One region of the Candidatus Symbiopectobacterium sp. NZEC135 genome, then DNA from elsewhere that is predicted to be linked to it. Evidence: predicted binding sites of a transcription regulator. Region 1 holds the regulator's gene; each other region holds the start of a gene.

Region 1 (3,281 bases):
TCAGGCTGCCCTGAAAGAGGCGGGACTTGCCGCATCGGACATCGATGGTGTGGCCTACACCGCCGGCCCTGGGCTGGTGGGCGCACTGCTGGTCGGTGCGACGGTCGGGCGCGCGTTGGCATTTGCCTGGGGTGTGCCGGCGGTTCCGGTTCACCACATGGAAGGGCATTTACTGGCCCCGATGCTGGAAGATAATCCGCCGGAATTTCCCTTCGTGGCGCTATTGGTCTCTGGCGGTCACACGCAGTTAATCAGCGTCACTGGCATCGGTGAATATCGCTTGCTGGGAGAGTCTGTTGACGATGCAGCCGGTGAAGCCTTTGATAAAACGGCAAAGCTGTTGGGACTGGACTACCCAGGAGGCCCGATGTTGTCCAAACTGGCTCAGGATGGCGATGCCGCACGTTTTACCTTTCCTCGCCCGATGACTGACAGGCAAGGGCTCGATTTTAGCTTTTCCGGTTTGAAAACCTTTGCTGCCAATACCATTCGCGCCAATGGCAATGATGATCAAACCCGTGCTGATATTGCGCGCGCGTTCGAAGATGCGGTGGTTGATACGTTAGCGATAAAATGTCGCCGAGCGTTGGACGAGACCGGATTTAAACGTCTGGTGATGGCCGGTGGCGTCAGTGCCAACCGCACACTGCGCGCTCGCCTGACAGAGATCATGGCCAAACGGGGCGGGGCAGTGTTTTATGCGCGGCCTGAGTTTTGCACCGATAACGGCGCGATGATTGCCTATGCGGGCAGTGTGAGGCTGTTACACAATGAAACTCAAGAACTGGGCGTGAGCGTGCGTCCACGTTGGCCATTGGCGGAGCTGCCTGCCGTTTGATCCAACGCACGCCAGATACCCTCATCTGGCGTGCGTCACTGCGTCAGCAACCCTGGTGGGTGACTACAGTTCCTGTTCGAACAGCGCCAAAATGGCGTCGAACAACTGTTTGACGCTAAAGCCGCGTGCTGGCGTGGTGAAAATGGTGTCATCCCCGGCAATGGTGCCCAGAATCCCTTCTGATTTCCCCAGTGAATCCAGTAACCGAGCGATCAATTGCGCAGCGCCTGGGCTTGTGTGAATAACCACAACCGCATCGTTATAATCGACATCCAGCACCAGGTTTTTCAGTGGGCTGGTGGTCGTGGGCACACCCAGTTCTGCTGGCAGGCAATAGACCATCTCCATTTTGGCATTGCGCGTGCGCACTGCGCCAAACTTGGTCAGCATACGTGATACTTTTGATTGGTTTATATTTTCAAAACCGTCGTCTTGTAATGCCAACACGATCTCGCTTTGAGAACTAAACTTCTCTTCCTTTAACAGCGCCTTGAACGCCTTGACCAAATCTTCCTGTTTCGTGGAGTTACGCATTCTGCACCGTGTGTTGTGATCGTTGATGCGTGCATTATGCAGTTGGGTGAATTTTTATGCAATATGGACGCTTAAAGAAGTGACTTGGCATTGAGCAGTACGATAATTGCGCTAAAATGTTTAAATGACGTAAGTGATGAAAAAAAAATGCGTGCTTAGTCACATAAAAGTAAATCAAATGTTATCAAAATGAGGTTGTTTACTGGCTTGGGTTCGGTGTAATGTAGCCGCCATCGTACTGAACGTGATGCGCGCTACATTATTTACTCACTTACTTATAACTTTACTTACCTTACAAATCACTCGGCAGATTTTGATTTATTATTAATGACATAGTTTTTTCTTTTTCATGACCTGATAGCGAGGTCTCGGCATGGTCGACATCCGTTCGGTAAGCCGTTTAAACCTCCTGATTTTATTCATGTCTGGTGATTTATTGCACAAATTCACGGCATTTTTACTTTTACGATAATAAGGAGTTTAGGATGAAAGTTGCAGTTCTCGGAGCAGCAGGCGGTATCGGTCAGGCTCTCGCGCTCCTGCTCAAAACCCAGCTTCCTTCAGGTTCAGAATTATCTCTTTATGACATTGCTCCGGTAACACCGGGCGTCGCCGTTGATCTGAGCCATATCCCTACAGCAGTATCTATCAAAGGCTTTTGCGGTGAAGACGCTACGCCTGCGCTGGTCGGTGCGGACATCGTTCTGATTTCGGCCGGTGTCGCTCGCAAACCCGGCATGGACCGCTCCGACCTGTTCAATGTGAATGCGGGGATTGTGCGCAATCTGGTTGAACAGATTGCCCGCACCAGCCCGAAGGCCTGCATTGGTATCATTACCAACCCGGTTAACACCACGGTGGCGATTGCCGCGGACGTACTGAAAAAAGCCGGTGTGTACGACAAGAATAAGCTGTTTGGCGTAACGACGCTGGATATTATCCGCTCCAACACCTTTGTGGCGGAACTGAAAGGCAAGCTGCCACAAGAGGTTGAAGTTCCTGTGATTGGCGGGCACTCTGGTGTGACAATCCTTCCTCTGCTGTCGCAAATTCCTGGCGTAACGTTCAGCGAACAGGAAGTGGCGGATCTGACCAAGCGTATCCAGAATGCGGGCACGGAAGTGGTGGAAGCCAAGGCCGGTGGAGGCTCGGCAACCCTCTCCATGGGTCAGGCGGCGGCACGTTTTGGGCTCTCTCTGGTACGCGCTCTGCAAGGTGACGACGGCGTAGTGGAATGTGCGTATGTGGAAGGCGATGGCGAGCATGCCCGTTTCTTCGCACAGCCGCTGTTGCTGGGCAAATCTGGCATCGTTGAACGTAAAGCGATTGGTGCACTGAGCCCGTTTGAAAAACAGGCTCTGGATAACATGCTGGGCACCCTGAGACAGGATATCGAATTGGGCGAATCCTTTGTGAGTGGCTCAGCACGCGGTTAATCAGTATTTTTATGCCCGATTGTGATAAGCCGGAGAGAAGGTGCTCCGGCTTTTTTATGTCAGGATTTTGGGTGGGGATCGTCAGGCCTGATAAGTTTTTTCCTATCAATCAGCATGTTACTTTTCGGATCGTAGTAACGGCTGGGCCAGATTTCAGCAGGGTGAATGTTGATTGCCTCTGCGATAAGCCATTCACCTTTAGGCCAGGGGCGTGATATCGCATTAGCCAGGGTGGAGGAACTTAATCCTGCTTCTCGTGAGACTGCCGCCAGCGTGGTGCCCTTTTTACGGAGTGCGGCAATGATATCGGCAGGATGCCAGTCGTGTTTCCTTGCGTTCATAATCTTTCCTTCTTGCTACAAGATAATGGTCCATTGGTGGTATAAATAACGCTCGTCAGTTAAACGCATGGAGTGCGTGAACGGAATTAGGAAAAAATATAACATGAAATTTCCAATAATTTCCTTAACGCT
Region 2 (3,281 bases), on a different contig from region 1:
AAACAGCTCACCACCAAATCCGTCCGCCAGCAGTGCGCTCACCGGTTGGTTGGTGCCGTGCAGCAGCAGCACCGCAGGCTTACTGCGATCACCCAACGTGTAATAGTGCAGGCGGAGGTCGTTACGCGTTTCACCGGTGTGAAAACGAAACTCAGCAGGCCACCAGTTGCCCTCCTGAGGCTGCAAGGATTGTGCGTGAGCGAGGGGAGATAAAAACAGTAAAAACAGGCTAATCCAGCCAGACAACATGCGATGGGCCATACTACTCGTCATCCATAAGGGTAAATGGATTTCAATAATAATGTGTCCTAGGTCACATCCCAATATGGATTGCAGACTAACCATTAAATAACAATAATATATTGTCATAAGGTAAATTTCTGGCGCATCCTACACAATTGGCTAATAATCATCACGTTATGATTAAACAACGTGCAAAATGACCATATCCGTACAATAACTGTGTCTAATTCATTAGACAAGAAAAAATGAGCGGACAAAAAATCAACATAAGGGATTGGATGGTGGTGAGGCTGCGCGGGGCCAACGCCTGTTAATCCGGTATTGCACAAAAACCCCGTTCAATGCTATTACAGCGTAAGAAAATGTAATTAGCCCCTATCAGTAAGAGTAAGCATCATGACAATCGCCCTTTCCCTTTCTTTGCGGATGCGCCCCATTACCGCACAGGACAACGCTGCCATTGCGGCAGTGATCCGCCGTGTGTCTGCGGAATTTGGCCTGACGGCAGATAAGGGATATACCGTTTCTGACCCCAACCTGGATAACCTGTTTCAGTTGTATAATCAGCCGAATAGCGCTTATTGGGTCATTGAATACGACGGCGAAGTGGTCGGCGGCGGCGGTATCGCGCCCTTGCAGGACGGAGAGGCTGACGTGTGTGAACTGCAAAAGATGTACTTTTTACCGGTATTACGCGGCAAGGGACTCGCGCGCCAACTGGCGCTGCAAGCGCTCGATTTCGCTCGCCAGAAGGGATTCCGGCGCTGTTATCTGGAAACCACCAGCACATTGACACAGGCGATTGTGCTGTATCGCAAACTGGGGTTTGAACACATCCCGCACGCGATGGGCAACACCGGCCATGGTGACTGTGAAGTCACCATGCTCAAGCACCTGTAAAACGGCATGCCGAATATCCCTTCGGCATGCCCGTGATGCCCAGAGGGATTAATGACGTTTGCCGTCATCGTCCTCATCATAAAAATCGTCGTCTTCGCCTTCTTCACCCTCTTCGCCGTCTTCACCATCCGGATCTTCGAAGTAGGTGCCCCACCCGTCGTAATTAACATTGTGGTGGGCAGCCAGCGCCATTAACTGCTCGACCTGCTCATCGATAAGCTCGGCGTTGAGCGCCACTTCACTAATGGCATCGCAGCACATCAGCAGTTTGCCCTCTTCCACTTCCAGCTCTTCCGCATCCGTCACTTCGTAGCCCATTTTAAAGGCATCAACAGCGACCTTTTCCAACGCGTCGAAGTTTTCCGCCGAAAAGTGGTGTTCGATAGTGTACAGCGCATCCGGATCGCTGCCATCATCCAGCAGTTCTTCGATGATCAGGCGCGTTTCTTCCCGTTGTTCGTCCAATAAATCGCGGTTTGCCATGTGTCTGTCCCCCGTTAATCTCTACGTTATTACCGTATTCTCCCACACCCCCGACGCCCTCTCCACCATAAAGTTTGACGCCGCCCCTTGAAATTGAATAATTACACATATAAAGTGAATTTTAATTCAACCAACAGCGTTGAGCCACATGGAGATAACTACAATGAACTCGTTTCACCAGCGTCACTTCTTAAGATTAATGGATTTTTCCCCGGCTGAGATCGGTACACTGTTAACCTTATCTGCCCAACTGAAAGCCGACAAAAAGAACGGCACCGAAAAACGCCACCTGCAAAATAAAAATATCGCACTCATCTTCGAAAAAGATTCGACCCGTACTCGTTGCTCTTTCGAAGTTGCTGCATACGATCAGGGAGCGCGCGTCACGTATCTCGGCCCGAGCGGCAGCCAGATCGGCCATAAAGAGTCGATGAAGGATACCGCCCGCGTACTGGGCAGAATTTATGATGGCATTCAATACCGTGGTTACGGCCAGGCGTTGGTGGAAACGCTGGCGGAGCACGCCGGTGTACCGGTATGGAATGGGCTGACCAACGAGTTCCACCCCACACAGTTGCTGGCGGATTTGCTGACCATGCAAGAGCACCTGCCTGAGCGCGCGTTGCGCGACATGACGCTGGTCTACGCAGGCGATGCGCGTAACAACATGGGTAATACCATGCTGGAAGCCGCTGCCTTGACCGGTTTGGATCTGCGGCTGGTCGCCCCCAAGGGCTGCTGGCCCGATGCCAACCTGGTGGCCGAATGCCGCGCTGCTGCCGAGCTGACAGGTGGAAAAATCACGCTGACGGAAGATATCGCCGCAGGCGTGGCCGGTGCGGATTTCATCTACACCGATGTGTGGGTTTCCATGGGAGAAGCCAAAGAGGTGTGGCAGGAGCGGATTGCGCTGTTAAAACCCTATCAGGTCAATATGGCAATGCTCGCCGCCACCGGTAACCCGCAGGTGAAATTTCTGCACTGCCTGCCCGCGTTCCATGACGATCAAACCACTATCGGCAAGCAGATGGCCGAGCAGTACGGTTTGCACGGCGGCATGGAAGTCACCGATGAGGTGTTTGAATCGGCGCACAGCATTGTGTTCGATCAAGCAGAAAACCGCATGCACACCATTAAAGCGGTGATGGTTGCCACGCTCGGTCAGGAATAAGGGCTCTACTCCGCGCCATGCTCAGCGCCTGGCGACGGAGTCTCGGATAACCAAACGTCCTTGATGTTGGCAAGGCGGTGTCGGCATGGCATCGCCTTGTGACGCCGCCACCAGACGGCCTATCGCATCCTGAATCATGGCAGCAATCGGCACATGCACCGTCGTTAAGGCGGGAGAAAAGTAGCGCCCAATCAGCATGTCATCGAACCCCGCTAACGACATATCCTGCGGCACCCGCATTCCGGCATCGAGAAACACCTTCGCCGCGCCAATCGCCATATCATCGTTGGCCGCCAGCACGCAGGTAACATCCACATTACGCGCCAGCAGCGTTTGGGCGGCGCGATAGCCGCTCTCCGGCGTCCAGTCACCTTCCAAACGTAACGCCTCATCATGTTCAATGCCAGCGGCTTTCAGCGTATCAAGGAAGCCAGCAAGCCGCTGTTCACCAGACGGGGAGCCGGGCAACCCAGCAATAAAAGCG
Region 3 (3,281 bases), on a different contig from region 1:
GCGCGGTCATTTCCGCAATACGTTGGCCTTTGCCATCGAGGATACCGCTCACGTCCGACAGCAGGATCAAATCAGCACCCAGCGTCTCTGCGAGTGCGGTTGCAGCCTGATCGGCGTTTACGTTCATCAAATCGCCTTGTTCGGTGATGCCGATAGAACTGACGATTGGCAGATACCCGGCGCTCAGCAGCGCATTGGGCAGATCGGCAGAACCCGCCTGGGCTTTGCCCACGTAGCCCAGGGATTCATCCAACTGCGTTACTATGGTCATGCCGCCATCGGCCAGGCACAGCCCCACCGCGTTGATGGCGTGTTTCTTCGCCCAAGCCAGCAGCGTTTTATTGGCTGAACCCGCCAGCGCACCGGTGATGATGTCGATCTGATCGGCCGGTGTCACGCGCAGCCCGTTTTTCTTCACCACGGGTAACGCCAGTTTTTTCATCAGGTCATCCACCAGGCAGCCGCCGCCGTGCACAATGACCAGCGGACGCTGGTATTGCTCACGATAGGCAACCAGCGCCGTAAACAGACGCTCCAGCGCTTCTTCGCTGTCCAGTAACACACCGCCCAGTTTGATAATTAACGGATTCATCGCTTTCGTGCCTCAGGATTATGTCAGAGCAAAGATTGGGTTTCAGGGAAACCAAAACGAATATTCAGGCACTGTACAGCTTGAGCCGCCGCGCCTTTAAGCAGGTTGTCTTCCGTGGCGACCACAATCAGGTGCTCATCCTGTACGGAGAAACCGATATCGCAAAACGGCAAGCCGACAACCGATTTTAACGCCGGAACGCCTTTATCGTAGAGGCGCACCAGCGGTTTGTCGTGATAGGCATTGTGGTAGGCTTCCGCCACATCCTGCGCGCTGACACCCGGTTTCAGGCGGCAGGTAATGGTCGCCAGAATCCCACGCGCGAAATTTCCCAGATGCGGCGTGAAGATCACGGGGATGCCCAGATGGGTCGCAATTTCAGGTTGGTGACGGTGATTGAACACGCCATAGGGTTGCAGGCTCACTTCACAGAAGCTGCTGGTGAGTGACGCTTTACGTCCGGCGCCGCTCACGCCGCTGACCGCATTGATAACCGGCCATTGGTCGGTGTTGAGTAATTGTGCATCCACCAAGGGCTTCAGTGCCAGCTGTGACGCCGTCGGGTAACAACCGGGGACGGCAATCAGCTGCGCGTGCTTGACGCGCTCCGCCTGAAACTCGGCCAAGCCATAAACTGCCTGCGCCAGCCAGTCAGCATGTTGATGCTCGAAACCGTAGTAACGGCGATAAAATTCAGCATCCTGCACGCGAAACGCGCCGGAGAGATCGAACACCACGCAGCCCGCAGCCAGAAACACCGGCGCAAGATCGTGGCTCACTTTGTGGTCGGTCGCCAGAAACACCACATCGATGCCTTTGGCGGCTTCGGCGGCATCCGTCAGCGCCTGTACCGGCAAATCGATGATGCCTTTCAGTTGAGGGTGCAGGTCAGAAATGCGTTTGCCCGCATCAACGCTCTGCGCGGATACCGCAAGTGCGGTAAGGTTCATCTGAGGGTGACGATTCAGATAGAGTGCAAGTTCAGCGCCAGTATAACCACTTGCGCCAACAATCAACGTATTCAGCATGGGATCTGCATACCTTCCACTAAAATGATGTAAACAAACAGTGTCGTTAAAACAGGGTATCTACAAAACGCCAAACCCGCTAACGGTATTCGACCGTTGCAGGTGTAGACTATCAGGTAATGTCTCATTCAAGGGTTAGAAACAGTTTCCTTTCGCTACGCGTTATTGTATTTTTATTCAAAATAAATGCATGAATATTGATACTATCCTAACATAAGGCTGTCAACAGTGAAGATGAATTTACCCCCATTTATTGAGCTGTATCGGGCGTTGATCGCGACGCCTTCCATCAGCGCCACCGATCAGGCGCTCGATCAGAGCAATGAAGCATTAATCAATCTGCTCGCCGGGTGGTTTGCCGATTTAGGCTTTCACGTTGAGGTACAGCCCGTGCCCGGTACGCGGCATAAATTCAATCTGCTGGCACGCATCGGCCAAGGTCAGGGTGGCTTGCTGTTGGCCGGGCATACCGATACGGTGCCGTTTGATGATGGCCGTTGGACGCGCGACCCCTTTACCCTGACAGAACACGATAACAAGCTTTACGGGCTGGGCACTGCGGATATGAAAGGCTTCTTCGCCTTTATTCTGGATGCACTGCGCGATATCGACCCGGCAACGCTAGCCAAACCGATTTACGTGCTAGCGACCGCCGATGAAGAGACCACCATGGCGGGTGCCAAATATTTCTCTGAATCCACGCAGATACGCCCGGACTGCGCCATCATCGGCGAACCAACGTCACTGCAACCGATTCGCGCCCACAAAGGCCATATGTCAAACGCCGTGCGAATTCAGGGACAATCCGGCCATTCGAGCGATCCGTCGCGCGGCGTAAACGCCATCGAACTGATGCACGATGCCATCTCCCACCTGATGGTGTTGCGCAATACGCTGCAAACCCGTTATCACAACGCCGCGTTCCATATCCCCTATCCGACCATGAACTTCGGCCATATCCACGGTGGCGATGCGGCCAACCGCATTTGTGCCTGCTGTGAGTTGCATATGGATATCCGCCCGCTTCCGGGATTGACGTTAAACGATTTGAACGGTCTGGTGACGGAAGCGTTGGCACCGGTCAGTGAGCGCTGGCCGGGACGCGTCAGCGTCAGCGAGCTGCATCCGCCGATCCCCGGCTATGAGTGCCCGGTGGATCACGCGTTGGTGGGTGTGATTGAGAAATTGCTGGGCGTGCCAACGGACGTGGTGAACTACTGCACCGAAGCACCGTTTATCCAGACGCTGTGCCCGACGCTGGTGCTCGGCCCCGGTTCGATTGAACAGGCCCATCAGCCGGATGAATACATCGACACCGCCTTCATTGCTCCGACGCATAAATTGATCACCCAGATGGTGCAACATTTCTGCCGGTAAACGCGAAACCAGGGGCGTAATAAGCGCCCCTAATCTGCGCACGGATGTAATTAAATTTCACCGATTGCCAATCCCACACAAAAGCAGGTACAACAACAGGGGGGTAAAACGGGCAGGGTGATAAAACAACCAATCGTCAATTGACGAATCCCGCCGGGCGTGGCTAGATGAAGGTAGCGTTTTGCGTCTTTCTATGAAACAAACTTACAAAAAATAGAGATGGGTCAGGGTAAATATGAACGAACAATATTCCGCGATGCGAAGTAATGTGAGCATGCTGGGTA

The links. Region 1 encodes ArgR, which controls arginine synthesis, uptake and breakdown. Its sites were predicted from a motif close to ANTGAATAAAAATACANT; they were not measured.
Region 2: argF (ornithine carbamoyltransferase) is a predicted target of ArgR. The motif match lies at 1,740-1,757, and genes of this name have one in related genera.
Region 3: argC (N-acetyl-gamma-glutamyl-phosphate reductase) is a predicted target of ArgR. The motif match lies at 1,785-1,802, and genes of this name have one in related genera.

Annotation. Positions count from the first base shown of each region.
Region 1 covers NZ_JAGFPF010000020.1:5,536-8,816, forward strand. Annotated here, with positions in the region: gene tsaD (tRNA (adenosine(37)-N6)-threonylcarbamoyltransferase complex transferase subunit TsaD) at 1-838, shown strand, start outside; gene argR (transcriptional regulator ArgR) at 902-1,372, opposite strand; gene mdh (malate dehydrogenase) at 1,858-2,808, shown strand; gene J5224_RS12080 (helix-turn-helix domain-containing protein) at 2,868-3,149, opposite strand.
Region 2 covers NZ_JAGFPF010000049.1:12,822-16,102, forward strand. Annotated here, with positions in the region: gene J5224_RS18585 (alpha/beta fold hydrolase) at 1-261, opposite strand, end outside; gene J5224_RS18590 (GNAT family N-acetyltransferase) at 640-1,143, shown strand; gene rraB (ribonuclease E inhibitor RraB) at 1,192-1,626, opposite strand; gene argF (ornithine carbamoyltransferase) at 1,790-2,797, shown strand; gene J5224_RS18605 (LacI family DNA-binding transcriptional regulator) at 2,819-3,281, opposite strand, start outside.
Region 3 covers NZ_JAGFPF010000033.1:20,230-23,510, reverse strand. Annotated here, with positions in the region: gene argB (acetylglutamate kinase) at 1-592, opposite strand, end outside; gene argC (N-acetyl-gamma-glutamyl-phosphate reductase) at 616-1,620, opposite strand; gene argE (acetylornithine deacetylase) at 1,849-2,997, shown strand; gene ppc (phosphoenolpyruvate carboxylase) at 3,233-3,281, shown strand, end outside.